One region of the Pseudoalteromonas sp. RB2-MNA-CIBAN-0110 genome, then DNA from elsewhere that is predicted to be linked to it. Evidence: predicted binding sites of a transcription regulator. Region 1 holds the regulator's gene; the other holds the start of a gene.
The links. Region 1 encodes ArgR, which controls arginine synthesis, uptake and breakdown. Its sites were predicted from a motif close to ANTGAATANNTATTCANT; they were not measured.

Region 1 (10,908 bases):
TTAACTCCGTCTGTGCACCCTCAAATCGGCGCAACTAAAATATTCTTCGATAGGGCGCGAAGTTTACGCTAACGCGAAATAACTAGCAAGCCTATTTTGTAATTAAAATGAATAAAAAGTAGCTGCTTTGAGAGCAATTCAATATTTACCCCATTTTATATTAATTAGCCCTTTTGCCAAGCGCTTTTTAACTCTTAGTCGAAATAAATTAATGTACTCAAATATGACCCTCACAGCTTAATATCTAAGCACACCATAAACTGCATATTGATTATCAATTAATCAGTTATCTTGGCTAATTCAGTCTAAATTAAGTACTTTAATAGTGTTTTTTCAATCAATCGTCACAAAATATCGAGCTAGTGCATTTTTTGTTGTACAATCTGCGCCGTTCACACATAAAAATTGGCTCGGAGATCAATGGATATAAAAGCTATCCAGGCGTTAATCGAAAGCGATATGAATGACGTCAATCAACTTATACATGCGCAAATGCGCTCAGATGTGGCGTTAGTTAATCAGCTTGGTTTATATATAGTTAGCAGTGGCGGCAAACGCGTTCGTCCAATGCTCGCGATTTTAGCAGCCAAAGCGCTCGGTTATCAGGGTAAAGATCACATAACACTTGCAACAATTGTTGAGTTTATTCATACAGCAACGCTATTGCATGATGATGTTGTAGATGAATCAAACTTACGACGTGGCACGCCTACAGCAAATGCTGAATTTGGTAATGCTGCTAGCGTATTGGTTGGTGACTTTATTTACACTCGTTCATTTCAGCTTATGGTTGGTCTTGGAAAAATGCAGATTATGCAAGTACTTGCCGATGCAACAAACATTATTGCTGAAGGTGAAGTATTGCAGTTAATGAACTGCAACGACCCAGATACGACCGAAGCCAGTTATATGCAGGTTATTTACTCTAAAACAGCTAAGTTGTTTGAAGCAGCGACAGGCCTTGCTGCCATTATTACTGAGCAAGACCAAACTACTCTCGATGCACTAAACCTATATGGTATGCATTTAGGTACTGCGTTTCAGCTAGTAGACGATGTACTCGATTACAATGCAGATGCTGAGCAGTTGGGTAAAAACATTGGTGATGATTTAGCTGAAGGCAAACCAACGCTTCCACTTATTTATGCTATGCAACATGGTAGCGAGCAGCAAACGCAGCTTATTCGTGATGCAATAGAGCACAGTAATGGTATGGAGCATTTAGAAGAAATTTTATCGGCACTAAAGCAAACTAATGCGCTTGAATTTACAATGCAAAAAGCAGAGCTTGAAGCTGACAAAGCTATTGCGTGTTTAGACTTTTTAGCTGAGTCTGACTATAAGCAAGCACTCATAAGCCTTGCTCGTATTGCGGTTGACCGCGACCACTAGTTTTAACTAGTTACACAGTGTGAAATTAATTCTGAGCAATAAAAAAGCCTGCAAATGCAGGCTTTTTTGTTATTCTACTTTGGCTATTACGCCATGAAATCAACACCTTCTTTGATGTCTTTTTTCAGTGTTTCAAGCATGTCATTTTTTGCTTTTGTTTCAAATGCGCTTAGTTCGCCGTAAGAAAGAATTTCTTCTACGCCGTTTTTACCTAAACGTACTGGATGTGCAAAGTACTCTGCATCGCCATTTTCAACAGCAACGTAAGCGTAATCTACAACTTCTTCACCTTGTAGGCCTTTAACTAAAGACATACAAAAACGAGCTGCAGCAGCACCCATAGATAGCGTAGCTGAACCACCGCCTGCTTTAGCATTTACAACTTCAGTACCCGCATTTTGGATACGTGGAGTAAGTGCAGCAACTTCTTCATCTGTGAAAGAAACACCTTCAACTTGAGAAAGTAGAGGAAGAATAGTTGTGCCTGAGTGACCACCAATTACTGGTACTTTAACAGTTGCTACGTCTACGCCTTTAAGTTCAGCAACAAATGCTTCTGAACGAATAACGTCAAGCGTAGTAATACCGAATACACGTTTAGCGTCGTAAGTACCTGCTTTTTTGAATACTTCAGCAACGATTGGAACTGTGCCATTTACTGGGTTAGTAATAATACCTACTAACGCTTTAGGACAGCTAGCAACAATGCCTTCTGCTAAAGTTTTGATGATACCAGCATTTACATTAAATAAATCAGCACGATCCATACCTGGTTTACGTGGCATACCCGCTGGGATAAGAACGATGTCAGAGCCTTCAAGCGCTTTGTTTAATTCGTCTGCGCCAAAGCCTGCTACTTTAACATCTGTTGGGATGTGAGAAAGGTCAACCGCAACACCTGGTACTACTGGTGCAACATCATAAAGTGATAATTCAGAGCCAGCTGGTAAGCCTGTTTTTAATAATAAAGACAACGCTTGGCCGATACCGCCTGCAGCACCTAATACAGCAACTTTCATTGGAATTCTCCGTAATTTGAGGTAGGAAACATTTGTGGCTCTTAAGATAATGAAATTAGCGACTAAAAACAAATTTATCCTGTCTATTTCAAGTATATTTTCGACCATAGTCGTAAACTTTTGTGATTTAACGCATCAAACTGGCAAGTTAACTAAACAACTGCTGCATAATTATTCATTTTTGTGTAGAATTTGCGGCATAAATAACAAAAACGAATAAAGACTATGCAACCACAAGATAAACAAGAAGCACTGGTAAAAGCATTTAAATCACTATTAAAAGAAGAAAATTTTGGCTCTCAAGGCGAAATAGTTGATGCATTAAAAGATCAAGGCTTTGACAATATAAGCCAAAGTAAAGTATCGCGCATGCTAAGTAAATTTGGTGCTGTACGCACACGTAACGCCAAACAAGAAATGGTTTACTGCTTACCTGCTGAAATGGGTGTACCTACGGCTAAAAGTCCATTACGCCAATTAGTAATCGACATTATGCACAACGAAATGATGATCATTATTCGTACCAGTCCAGGCGCCGCTCAGCTTATCGCTCGTTTATTAGATTCATTAGGTAAAGCAGATGGCGTACTAGGAACAATTGCAGGCGACGATACTATTTTTATCGCTCCTGCTAAAATATCTGAAATAGATGTAACACTTGAACGTGTTCGCATTTTATTTGATACGGTTTAATAGCAAACTAAATTTGTTTTAAAAACCCGACTGAAGGCGCAAAGAAAGCAGAACCCATATCGGCTTGAGTAAAATCAAGCCAGTGGTCGTAACAATCCCCTTCCCCTAAACGACTATTAAGTACTTTTTCAAATGCGGTGCCCGTACAAGAGCATGTAATTGATAACATTCCCTGCTCATACACATCGCCATAAGGCATGCTCTGATTTAATAATAGCGGTTGTCCGTCTTCGTCTTTTAGCTCACTTCGCGAAGCATGGCTGGTTTCAATCGCAGGGGTAATTAGCGTGTTATCAAGGCGCGTACGTCCCATTATTTGTTCTTGCTCGCTCAATGATAAGTGCTGCCACATAGTTAAATCATGCTTATAACGCTGTACATGAATATAACTCCCCTGATCTTCAAAATTGCCAGGGTTACTAATTAAAGCCGTAGCGCGCTTTTTTCTTCCATGTGCGGTGTCGCCACCATAAATAAAACCATTAAAATCACGACCATCTAAAAAGCGAAAATTACGAATTTGCTCCACCAGCTCAACATCGGGGGCAAATAGTTTTAAAATTTGCAGCGCAAATAAATGGTTAACGTCTTCACGGTCAGAGCGAATTTGCACAAATAAATCGCACGGTTGTACGCTCATTTGATGATCGCTATGGTTTATATTAGGAAAGCTCTGTAATTCGCTTGGGATGTATTCAGGGAGGATATGCGGCCAATATTGCGCACCAATAGCAACCATACAAGAGAGCATTGATTCTGAAAATTGATCGCTAAATTCTTCTTCAATAGCGCTTACTTGTTTTAACTTTGCGCGAAGTGATTCATCTTGACCATCAAACACATTAAAAAATAAGTGCAAACCGTGTAAGTTTGCTTCAGCACAAATCCCTGATTGCGCTTGCGCCATTGTTATTCCTTAGTTTTATAGATAAAAACACAGCGAATAACAAATTAATTACGATTCGAAAAAATTCACCGTGTGAGGTTTTATTTTTATTATAACCTGCTCATTATTTTCAAATGACTGGCCATATTGTGCAGCAACTTCAATTTCTTGTTCATCAATAACAAGTGAATAAACATACGCCGAACCAATAAAGCGACGACTTATGATTGTAGCTCGCTTACTAAATTTGTCACTTTGGTTATCTGCCACTAATTCTATTTGATGGGGACGTACATATATAAGCCCTATGCTTACGTCATGCTTACTCTCAACATAAGATTCGACTAAACCAAATGGTGTTTTGTATTCAGTTGCTGTTAATACTTCTGCGCTCAAGTATATGCCTTGACCCAGAAACTCTGCAACCTCCTTTGAACATGGAGCTGCAAAAAGCTGCTCAGGCGTGCCTTGTTGCTCAATTTTACCGCGATGCATAATGGCAAGTGTATCTGAAAAGGCAAACGCCTCTTCTTTTGAATGTGTAACAAACACAGCAGATACTTGGGTTGCCTTAATAATTCGACGTATATCGGCAATTAATTCAAAGCGTACTTGTGTGTCGATATTTGAAAAGGGCTCATCAAGTAGCAATAAACTAGGCTTATAAGCTAATGCACGAGCAATAGCTACACGCTGCTGTTGGCCACCCGATAACTGATGCGGGAACCTGTCGGCACAGCCAATTAAATGTACCAGCTTAAGCATTTCATCTACGCGTTGCTGCTTTTGAGCTTTACTCATTTTACTAAGCCCAAATGCGATATTATTTGCCACCGTCAAATGCGGAAACAACGCATAGTCTTGAAACATCATGCCGATGTTTCGGTGCTCAGGCGAGACAAACGATTGCTCATCACTCACTAATTTACCGTCTATAAAAATAGACCCTTGCTTAGCTTCAATTAAACCTGCAATCGCTTTTAACGTGGTCGTTTTGCCGCACCCACTCGCTCCGAGTAGACAAACAATTTCATCTTTACCCACTGTTAAATCTAAATCGTGAATAACCTTTGTACCGTTATAGTGATAGCTCACGCCTTGTAAAATTAAACTACTCATTTAACTACGCTGCTCCATAGAACGATTAATAAAATACAAAGGAATAAACCCAACAATAACAATAAATAATGCCGATATAGAAGCAAGCTCTAACTGCTCGTCACTCACATACTGAAATACATGAGTAGCTAAGCTTTCAAAATTAAACGGCCTGAGCAATAGCGCAGCCGGCAGTTCTTTCATGCACTCAATAAATACCAATAAAGCAGCAGTAAGCAATCCTCTTCGCAGTAAAGGTAGGTGCACTAAACGCAGTGTTTGTCCTTGGCTTTTACCCATTGATTGGCTTGCCATATCAAGTGATGGGCTAATACGTAAAAAACTCGACTCAATTGCTCCGTGTGCAATGGCGTAAAACCTAACAATATAAGCAATAATAATAGTAAGAATGCTACCTGTAAGCAGTAAGCCAATATCTAAATTATACGGCTCGAGCGCTGTGTTAATGGTGTTCTCTAATAATGTAAGTGGTAACAAAACCGCAATAGCGAGTACTGTGCCAGGCAACGCATATCCTGTGCTTGCTAAACGCCCAGGAATAAGCGGATACGTTTGCTTTGCCACACGCTGATAAAAAACGACAAAAATACTCAACGTAATCGTTATTAGGCTCACAACCCCAGCCACTTTTAAACTTTGCCAAGCGTAACTAAAAAACTCTACATTCCATGCTTTATCAAAGTAGGTAATGGCGTAATTTATAAGTACTGCAATAGGGATTACAAACGCGATAAATAAAATAAAGCTGCAAAATGCCGTTGCGAGCCAAGCTGACTTTCCTTTTAATACATAGAGAGATTCACTATTTACACTTGATTGGCGCTCAAATACCGCTTGGTTACGACGACTAAAGCGCTCTGCCATTAATGCTAAAAATAACAGTAATAACATCACACCCGATATTTTAGCTGCCGCTGTAAGTGAGTAATAACCAAACCACGTATCGTATACGGCAGTCGTTAATGTACTTACGGCAAAATAACTCACTGTTGCAAAGTCAGCCATGGTTTCCATACTTATAAGCGCAAGAGCCGCCACAATAGCCCCACGAGAGAGTACTAAGCTTACTTTAAAGAAACTTTGCCAAGGAGATAATCCCATTAACTGGCTAGCTTGTACTAATTTGAATGACTGCTCGCGAAGAGCCGTTTTAAAAATCAAAAATAAATACGGATAAAGCACCAAGGCAATCATAACGATGGCCCCGGGTAATGTACGTATATCAAAAAACCAATAGTCATTAGGCGATTGCCAGCCAAACCATTCTCTCAGCGCTATTTGCACCGGGCCCGCATAATCTAATAAATCAGTGTATACATAGGCAATAATATAGGTGGGCATAGCAAGGGGCAGCATAAGTGCCCATTCAAACTGTTTTTTACCCGGGAAACTACAGTAAGCCGTTAGCCACCCAAGTGGCAAAGCTATGGCGCAGCTAAGGACGCAAACACCTAAAACAAGCAATACGGTATTGGTTATGTAATCCCAAAGCACGGTATCCCACAGGTGGGAAAACACCTCAGAGCTACCTTGTAGAGATTCAAAAAGAAGAAAAAACAACGGGGCCGATAGAATTAAGCCAGTCGACCACGCAAAGAGCTGCCATTTAGACAGCTTAAATTTATTAGTCATTAAAGATCGAACTTCACCTCATCAATTAGCTTAAGCGCTAACGGACGATATTTACTAATCTCATCAAGTGGCAAGCTGTCTTCTTTAAAACTCCCCCAAGAGGCAACCAAACTTGATAGTTCAACACCCGACTTAACTGGATACTCCATATTTAATGAGGCATACATGTTTTGTGCTTTGCTGTCGGTCATATATTCTATGAGCTTTAATGCATTTTCAGGGTTTTTAGCATATTTGGTAATAACCGCACCCGAAACATTTATGTGTGAGCCACGATTAGTTTGATTCGGAAAGTTAATATTTACGGCCTCTGCCCAACCTTTTTGCTCTTTATCTTCTAGCATTTTACCAAGATAGTAACTATTACCTAATGCCAAGTTACATAAACCTTCTTTAACTGCTTTAACTTGAGCACGATCGTTACCTTGAGGTTTACGTGCTAAATTAGCCTTAACACCTTCAAGCCACTCTTTGGTTTGCGCTTCACCATGGTGTGCAATCATAGAAGCCACTAAACCTAAGTTATATGGATGTTTGCCTGATCGCGTACAAATTTGTCCTTTGTATTTAGGATCTGCTAAATCTTCATAAGTGAGCTTAGGTAACTCACCAACTCGCTCTTTTGATGAATACACATTACGCACTCGCTTAGTGAGCGCGACCCATTGGCCATCACCGTCACGAAAAGCTGCAGGCACGTTATTATTTACACTGTCACTTTTTATAGTTTGTGTTAATTTTAAATCTTCTAATTGAATAAGCGCACTAAAATTAGAGGTTAATACTAAATCGGCTTTACTGTGTTTACCTTCGCGTTTAACACGCTCAATTAACCCTTTTTTAGCAAAAACAACATTGGTTTTTATTCCCGTTTGTTTTGTAAAATCTTCTAAAATTGGCTGAATCAAAAACGGCTGACGAAAAGAATAGATATTAACAACGTCACTTGCAAAGGCTGGTGCCGATGCTGCTAATCCTAAAAAAAGTGTAAATACTGTCTTCATTATTTCACCTAAATAATTGTTATTATCATCGAATTCTACCGCGCTCATTCAAAAAGTGCACACTTTAAATAAATGTAAATATGTAAATAACGCCCAAAAAGGAAATGCAGTGTAAGAGATGTCTCACGGATGTGACAGCTAATGAGTAAAAATCAAGATAAAAAACACACAAAAACCTCCTAAGCAACTGTATTTATTGAACATTTACATTATTACTATTGCATAAATACTAATTGAATGTAGTTTTATCCCTATTTTAGTTGCTCTATTGCACTATAATTTACGCATCAACCAAGCAATGACGCTTATTGAGTAAAAGGAAATGGACTGCTTACTCAACCAACCAATGATTAGGTTACCAGGACAACACGGATTTTAGGACAGGCTCAGGATGAGTATCACAACGCGATGTTGTAAAAAGGACAGCGTCAGGAAGATGCGAAAAGGATAACAACACGGCTAAGTTGTTTAACAGGATGTTTAAGGAATAAATGGACAGGCCTTTAAGGCAACACAATGGATTGGTTAAAATAGGGATACACTAGGAAGTGTAATTAAGGATTTGGTAATAGTATTTACCCTACAGGATGTTTAGGAATTTAAGGATACAGGCCCGGATGGTCTACATTACATAGAACTAAAAAGTAATATAGTAATAAACATGGATTAGTAAAAATTGGAGTTGATTAAGTTCAATTGCAGGATGCAGAAAATTAGAAGATTCCGCAAGCGCGCCTAGAGATAGAGCGCGCTTTTCTTTGCCTAAAATTTGGGTTTAGTAAAGCTCTAAGCAACTACCACTAACTTTTGCAGGGTAATACTGCATCCCAGCTAATCAATATTAATACCTTCAAATACTTTATTAATATTTTAAATTTCGCTAAGTTTTTCATTAATTGCGCCGATAACTAAGTAACGCAAGGATCATAAATACTCAATGGATATGAATTTTAAAACGCCGCAAAGCAATACCTTTTTATGTAAAGTATCAGACGCAAGTACAGCAAAACCAATTGGCGTTTTTAGTGCCCAAACTCCCAACGAAAATCCGTATAAAGCTTTATTTAGCCCCAAAGGTTATAACTTTTTAAATATGCCAATGAGTGAGTTTAAAAACATACTTAACGTAATTATCCAGTTAGAAAGCGATATTTCTATTAGTAAATGGGGTGAGGGTTCTCGACCTGATGAATTTAGTTATCAGCTTAATAGAATATCTAACGCTATTGCGACTACTCACTTTAAAGGAAAAACCGATATTAGCTGTTACTTTTTAAAGCGAGTCGAAGAGGCTAAGGATATGATTGGTGAGGACTGCACCTCGTTTATTCAGGCTCACAATAGCGTAAGCCAATTATATAATACGGTTTTACAATTAACATCTGAAGAAGGCTTCAGAGCAATTCAAAATAAAGCACTTGCTCACTTAAAAGAGCAGCAAGCTTTCGCTTAACTGCGTAAAACTACTCTTCTAGCGGTCGGCCTTTATTGCGCTTACCAAGCAAATACGCATCACGAAACTTAATAAAATGCTGTTCTAATTTAGAAGATGCATCCATTTCTCCCGCAAGCGCTAGCACCATAATAGCCACTTCAGCAGTGCCTAGTTGATGCGCATGAGGGGCAACACGTAATCGGTAATCAGATAGTTTATCAGCAGTAACAGAAAGTACAGGCAAGTTATCTAAGTATGGGCTTTTGCGAATCATTTTTTTAGCTTCACGCCAGGTACCATCTAAAAATATAAATAGCGGTTTTTTACCCTCTTCAATACTTATTTCGGTAATGGCCCTGCCCTCTTCTACATCTTCAGCAGGGAATACTACCATTGGCTGATATTGTGAATCATTTATTAAAGCTAAAAGAGCGGGGTTAGGGTCTGTTCTATCCCATCTAAATGCGTGGTTATCTGGCACTATTTCAGCAATTAAGCGCCCAGTATTAGAAGGTTTAAAACTTTCATTGTGATACATTAATAAGCACACAGCTGCTTTACAATCTGCATGCTCAACACCTTTACAAATACAGTAGTGCTTAGCTATTAAGCATTGCTCACAGCGATCTAATTTACCGCCTCGAGCATTAAACTCTCGACGGGATTCACTTATTTGTTGAGCGCGTAATGCCAAAACTGAGTTTTTCACTGTATTTACCTTCAATTAATTAGGCGCGCATTGTAGCTATATTTGGTGATAATAGATATGTAAGGGCTGTGAGATGGATATTCTAGCGCTCAGGTTAGGCATCAACAAAGTAATAAAAACCCGTATGCGGAGTTTACCTCGCGCAAGTTTTTAATTTAACAAGCGCCCCCGTAGTCGCGAGTTTACCTCGCGCAATTTTTTGAATTTAAAAAACGCGGCATAAAGCCGCACCTACGCATAATTAAAACACTGTAATTTAAAACCTGCTCTTTCACCCATAAAAAAACCCAAGCCAGGCTTGGGTTTTCAAACAAATGCTAAAAAGTTAAATTACTTCTTTTTAACTGCTTTTTTGTTTGGTAAGTCAGTGATCGAACCTTCAAAAATTTCAGCTGCAAGGCCGATTGATTCATTCAATGTAGGGTGAGCATGAATAGTAAGCGCTAAGTCTTCACCATCAGCACCCATTTCAATACCTAAACCGATTTCGCCAAGCATTTCGCCCGCGTTAATACCGATCATAGCACCACCGATTATACGGCCACTTTCTTTATCAAAAATAAGTTTAGTAGAACCTTCAGTACGAGATGATGCAATAGCACGGCCAGATGCTGCCCACGGGAATACCGCAGTTTCAATTTTTAGGCCTTGCTCTTTTGCTTCTTTCTCAGTAACACCTACCCAAGCGATTTCTGGGTCAGTATACGCAATCGAAGGAATACATTTAGGGTCGAAGAAATGCTTCTGACCAGAAATAACTTCTGCAGCAACATGACCTTCATGAACCGCTTTATGCGCAAGCATAGGCTGGCCAACTAAGTCACCAATTGCAAAAATATGGCTTACGTTAGTACGTAATTGCTTATCAACATTAATAAAGCCACGCTCATCAACGTTTACGCCCGCTTTTTCAGCATCAAGTAAGTTACCGTTTGGAGTACGGCCAACTGCAACAAGCACTTTGTCGTAACGTACAGGTTCTGCTGGTGCGTTTTTACCTTCAAACGTTACGTATAAGC
Region 2 (6,395 bases), on a different contig from region 1:
TGCTAAATCGGTAATTGGGGTTAAGCCATCTACAAGCCATGAATTTTTATCGCGTTCTATGATTAATTCGTCGCCTTGATGAGTGATTAAATCACCCATAAACCCTTTCATTAAATCTTTTACCGTTACAATACCCACCGAAAGCGCATATTCGTTTACGACAACAGCAAATGGTTTTGCTGCGCTTTTAAACGCATTTAAAGCTTCAGATAAGCTTAATGTTTCGGGTAAGTAAAAAACATCTTTATCAATGAGATCATCGTTTATATTGGCGGCTTCGCCCTTTAGTACTTGTCGTAAAATATCTTTAGATTCAACAGAGCCATGCAACTTATCTAAATTTCCTGACACCACTAAAAAGTGGTTATGAGGATGGTCAATAATTTTAGTCGCAATATCATGGCTAGATTCGTTTAAATCAAAATATACAATTTGGTCGCGTGGTGTCATTACGCTTGATAAAAATCGCGCTTCTAGGTCAAACACATTGCCAATTAATTCATACTCTTGCTTTTGCAAACTACCGTATGCAGCACCTGCTTCCATCATGGCAACAATGTCCTCTGTTGTCACATTGTCTTCTCGCTCAGCGGGCACTTTAAATAAGCGCAGCACAAAGTTAGTTACACCATTAAAAAACATCACCAGCGGGGTTAATGCAAAGGTAACCCAGCGCATTATTGTAACCACTCTAACAGCGACCGCTTCTGGCATGATCATCGCTAAACGCTTTGGCATTAAATCGGCAAACAATATAAACAAGGATGTAATAGTAAAAAACGAGAATAAAAAGCTAATTTTTTCTAAATGCGCACCTTGATAAAACAATACCAACACACTTTCAACATAAGGCGATAAGGCCTGCTCGCCCACAATACCACCCAATATCGCTATCGCGTTGAGTGCTATTTGGATCATGGCAAAAAAAGCCCCTGGATTTTCTTGTAGCTTTAGTACCGCTGCTGCCTTTATATTCCCTTCATCTGCCATTACTCGCAGTTTTATTTTACGCGACGCTGCTATTGCTATTTCTGACATAGCAAACAACGCACTGATCAAGATCAATAAGCTAATCCCGATTAAATCACCCATTTAACGCTCCAAAAAGTTAGTGCTTTTTTAAACAAAAAGCAGCTGGATTATAATCGGTTTTTTAAATGCGGCAATTTATATTTATAAAATATATTTAAGCTATTAATTTTCAATTGGTTGAGAGGTAAAACAGCAAATTTAAAGTGCTTAAATTTTATTAAAGGCGACTTTTAATTGAGAAACTAAAGCCGGATCCATATTTATATTACAGGCAAAAAATAACGGAGACTGAGTTGTATTTAGATTTAGTAATGGTTCGAGTAACTCAAGCTTAGGCTCTGTTTTAACTCGGTAGTTAAATTGCTTTTTGTTGAGGATAACAAAATCAAGTATATGGTGACGAGTGCTTATGAGTTTATCTATTTTATCTAGGCTATCGATGAGTAATAAATGCTTGTTCTCACTAAAGCCCCTCTCAAGCAAATAGTGATGACTAAAGTTATCACGCAGTACTGCTATTTTATATTTTTTAGCATCATTGAGAGTATTTAACTTTATACCTCTGGACTTTAGACCATAAATGGCTGAATCAAAGCTTTCCAGTTCACCTACCCAGTTAAACTTACTTTCTCTATTAGGTAATCGAACAATTGAAAATATACAGGTATTTTTATCGCGTAGCGCTGCATTGTAAGATATGGCCCAACTATGCGCCAACATAGTGTATTTTATACCAGTGCCTTCTAGCGCTTTATAAACTTTATCGACAGAACGGCCAACGAGTTTATTATCTTCATTGAGATACTGAAAGTCCGGAAATACTTCCGTTACTATTGTGATTTCAGTTGCATCAACTTTAATACAGCTAATGAACAATAAAAAGATCAATAATTTCATTCAGCAAGGCCTCAACTAACTCATTATAAGTATTTAATAAATATAGCTGAGGCTTTATGAACTGCTAGTTTTTAGTCATGTAATGCACACTTATACGCTGATAGTGCTAGTATTTATAGCTCATACAGCTTACTTGTTCATCGCACTAATTAAAAAGGCTGAAATTTTAGCGCCTTCTCTAAGTGTCGTTTCAGAGCTTGATTGGCCAACTAAAGAGCTGTCGGTAAATGGCGCTATTTCCATCATATCCGCACCCGTAATCGGAAACTCATCCGCAATGGCTGATAAAATATCAAGCGCATGCTGTGGTGTTAAACCATTATGTTCTGGCGTGCCTGTGGCAGATGCAAACTCTGCATCAAGCGCATCAATATCAAAGCTTACGTATACTTCATCAACGTTATCAGCTTTTAATTGTGCAATAGCGTCGGCAGCAACCGCTGCTGCGCCGCGCTCAATGATTTCATGTGCCCAATGTTGCTTAACGCCAAAGGTACTTTCCCAGTGCGCTTTAGGCTTGCCACTTGAGCGTATACCAAATTGTATTAAATGATGTGGCGCTGGTAAAAATTCTAAAATATGTGTACACCACGAGCCAAAACATAAATCTATGCCTAAGCGCTCAACGAGTAAATCGGTATGCGCGTCAAAGTGAATAATAGCGGTACGCTTACCTTGCTCACGTTTTGCTTTTAAGTACGCTTTGGTAAGTGGGTAACTAATTGAGTGATCGCCACCAATACCAAATATCCCTTTATCTTTAAATGTCGCGTAAAAGCTGTCGCATACATCCTCTGTGATTGATAACGGACTTACGTAATAGTCGTTATCTTCATTACCGTATAGGGCTTTTTGGCAATTAGAAATGGTTGCGTCATTTAGGTATTTATCATGAAGTAAATGTGGGATTACACGTACATCGCCTAAATCAAACGAGTGACACTGCGGTTGCTGATCAATTAAAGCTGAGCGCACAAACAGTGGCCCCCAGTTTGCACCGCGCAAAATACCACCGCCACAGTCTGAGCTAATACCTAACATAACGGCTTTATGTGGAGAATTTGGTAATTCATTTAAAGACTCGCGCCACAAATTATCAACGTTTTCAGTTTGTCCATAAAGTTTATTACGCAGTGCGGCTTTGCGCTCCTTTGCAGTATTTACTGTGTATACGCCATCACCCGGTGCGCACAAACAGTGCTCAACTTTGTTTTTAAATGCTTCAAATTGTGTGCTCATAATAAACTCCTTCGATTTTTATTCTGTACGTAGCTAATTACTTTTGATTAGTTATGCAAAATCACCAAAAGTGCCTAAACTTCAAATAAATTCCACTTTGCTAAATAAGTCTGTACCTAATATAAATAAACACGTTATCTTTTACGTGCTTAATAAAAATTTAAGCCATTGAATTAATTTAATATTAATGAACATTTACCATAAACTATTTAATTGTAGTTACGCGCTTGGTTGATACTTATTATGTCTGCTTGAACATGTCAACAGCACAACAAGCCTACGTATATAAGCACTTGATTGAATATTCATAGTTGATGAATAAATCAAATTAATCCTTAAAATTATTAAGACTTAATTGGAGGAGTTAAGATAAAACGGACAATCGTCCTGTACTTGATAAACGTTTCTAGCAATGATGCTAGATTGACACAATTTATTATAAAAAGGCTTAGCTATGGAAAAGGTATTTCACTTAGGACTATGTATTGACGATCTTAAAGGTGCAAAACTTGCGATTGTACCGGGCGATCCAGATCGTGCTGCACGCATTTCACAATTCCTAGACAACCCAACCTGCCTTGCTCAAACTCGTGAGTTTCATGTTTACTTAGGTCAACTAAACGGCCATTCGGTGGTTGTTTGTTCTACGGGTATTGGTGGTCCATCTACGTCGATTGCAGTAGAAGAATTAGCACAACTTGGCGTGCGTAAATTTTTACGTATTGGTACAACAGGTGCGATTCAGCCACATATCAACGAAGGCGAAATTTTAATTAGCCAAGCGTCTGTACGTTTAGACGGTGCAAGCCAGCATTTTGCTCCTCTTAGCTACCCTGCTGTGTCTGACTTTTATGCAACACAAGCTATGGTACAAGCATGTAAAAACTTAAATATCGATTTTCATATTGGTATTACTGCATCAAGCGATACATTTTATCCAGGACAAGAGCGTTACGATACGCATTCTGGTTACGTTCCTAAATCACTACAAGGTAGCTGCGAAGAGTGGCAAAAACTGGGCGTGATGAACTACGAAATGGAATCAGCAACATTATTTACTATGTGTGCAGCCCTTGGTTTACAAGCTGCATGTGTTGCCGGCGTACTTGTTAATCGTACTCGCCAAGAAATACCAAATGTTGACCATGGTGAAATTGAGCGTAAATCTGTAGCGGTAGTATTAGAAGCGGCTAAAGTATTACTTGATTAATATAGGTTATATTAATAGTGAAATTATAAAGCACAGCTCTGGCTGTGCTTTATTGTTTTTAAGAGGTTATTTTAGCTGAGCGCTAATTACTTCTATTGCCGGTAGATTTTTAAAACTTGCAAGTACAGCACGTGCTACACCCGCTTGGTTTTCATGGCCTGCGGTTTCTAAAAGTGTAATTGATTTTACTGTACTTTCGTTAAAGCTAAGCCCTGCGATAAATAATTGGCTAAGCGCACTTTGTAGTGGCGACAAGCTTGGGCTGTATGCTGCGTTTTCTGCGTAACTTCCGTAAAAATCACCATTTTTAAATGTACTAATTTTTACTGCACTAAAGTTTTTACTATAGGGTACGTATGCGTTTAATGCTGTACTTGCTAGTTTTTCATCTAGTTGATCATTTGAAAATACTTGCTGGTGAGGCTCTGGATTAAACAAGCTAAACGCGTTACCTAAATCAGTCGGCCCAAACGAGTGCGGCAGTAATTCTGCCAATTTAAAGTGTTGCTCTGGCAATAAAATATCAAACTCTTTCGCATCTGCGAGTTCGTTCATAAACTGGCGGCAGTATCCACACGGTGCATCGCTAATCGCTATTTTAACTATTTTTTTAGCGCCGTTTAACCATGCGTTATTTATAGCCGATTGCTCTGCATGAACCACTAAACTCAATGCTTGATGATTAAATTCTACATTTGCACCAAAGTAAAAGTTTACGTGGCCTCTTTCGTCTAGTGCTTTAACAATTGCGCCTACATGAAAATCTGATACCGGCGCAACAGCATACTCAGAAGCCAAAGGTACTAAACCTTGTAATAATGAATCATCAGATACATTGAGTTGTGCGCATAACTGCTTAATATTATTAGAATTTAATATGCCACGTTGTGATTTTAATTGACTACGTAATGACGCTGTTTGCGCTACGTTTAATGTGATGTGCGAATTTGTAAGTGCTGTATCTTGCTGTACAGTAAAAGTTGCTGAAGCCATAACATTTTTTAATTATTCAATGGCTAAGTAGTTTAAAAGGTTAAGGTGTTAAATACCAGCCTATTTAACGCAAAAAAAGGGAGCACATCGCGTGCTCCCTTTTAATACCAATAGGTATACCTAACAAAATAACATGTTAGCCAGTATTACGCATACCTGCTGCAATACCTGTCATCGTGATCATTAATGCATTATCAATGTCACCTTCGTTGCGTTTTTCCTCTGAGCGAGCACGGCGTAAAAGCTCAACCTGTAGTAAGTTAAGTGGATCGGTGTACGGGTTACGTAAACTAATCGACTCCTTAATCCAAGGTTGTTCGGCTAGTAGGCTTTTTTGCGGGCTAAGTGATTGCACCAAGCTAATGGCTTCTTGAAGCTCTTTACGAAGTGTTACACCCAGTGGTTTGTACATATCTTCCACCAGCGCATTATCATAATGCTCACTCAACCAACAATCGGCTTTACTAAATACCATTTCTAGCATTTCTAGGCGCGATCTAAAGAACGGCCACTGTAAGCTCATTTCGTTTAGAGTTTCTGCGCCGTACTTATTAAGCGCAGCTTTTAAGCCTGTTAACGCACCTAGCCATGCAGGAAGCATTAAACGGTTTTGGCTCCACGCAAAAATCCATGGAATAGCACGTAGACTCTCAACGCCACCATTAGGATTACGTTTTGCAGGACGCGAGCCAAGCGGTAACTTAGACAGTTCAAGCTCAGGTGTTGCCATTCTAAAGTAAGGTACAAAGTTTTCATCATGACGAACTACATTACGGTAATGCTCACATGACTCCTCACTTATTAGCTTCATTACTTCGCGCCACTGCGGTTTTGGCTCTGGTGGCGGTAATAAGTTACTTTGCAGAACTGCGCCTGCGTAAATATTTAAGCTTTGCAGTGCTACATCGGGTAAACCAAATTTAAAGCGAATCATCTCGCCTTGCTCGGTTACACGCAACCCCCCTTTTAATGAGCCTGGCGGTTGTGAATGCAGCGCTTGTGCAGCAGGTGCACCACCACGCCC

Region 2: the regulator ArgR is predicted to act here: its motif matches at 3,211-3,228, upstream of AAEY68_RS01090 (arginase family protein).

What each region holds. Positions count from the first base shown of each region.
Region 1 is NZ_JBEOOQ010000002.1:130,489-141,396, forward strand. Features, by position in the region: gene ispB (octaprenyl diphosphate synthase) at 421-1,392, shown strand; gene mdh (malate dehydrogenase) at 1,479-2,411, opposite strand; gene argR (transcriptional regulator ArgR) at 2,637-3,104, shown strand; gene AAEY68_RS01920 (Dyp-type peroxidase) at 3,112-4,011, opposite strand; gene AAEY68_RS01925 (ABC transporter ATP-binding protein) at 4,060-5,109, opposite strand; gene AAEY68_RS01930 (ABC transporter permease) at 5,110-6,741, opposite strand; gene AAEY68_RS01935 (Fe(3+) ABC transporter substrate-binding protein) at 6,741-7,745, opposite strand; gene AAEY68_RS01940 (hypothetical protein) at 8,683-9,198, shown strand; gene AAEY68_RS01945 (tRNA-uridine aminocarboxypropyltransferase) at 9,209-9,889, opposite strand; gene lpdA (dihydrolipoyl dehydrogenase) at 10,220-10,908, opposite strand, start outside.
Region 2 is NZ_JBEOOQ010000001.1:252,900-259,294, forward strand. Features, by position in the region: gene paeA (polyamine export protein PaeA) at 1-1,092, opposite strand, end outside; gene AAEY68_RS01085 (transporter substrate-binding domain-containing protein) at 1,240-1,929, opposite strand; gene AAEY68_RS01090 (arginase family protein) at 2,059-3,168, opposite strand; gene udp (uridine phosphorylase) at 3,623-4,378, shown strand; gene cdd (cytidine deaminase) at 4,445-5,371, opposite strand; gene ppc (phosphoenolpyruvate carboxylase) at 5,508-6,395, opposite strand, start outside.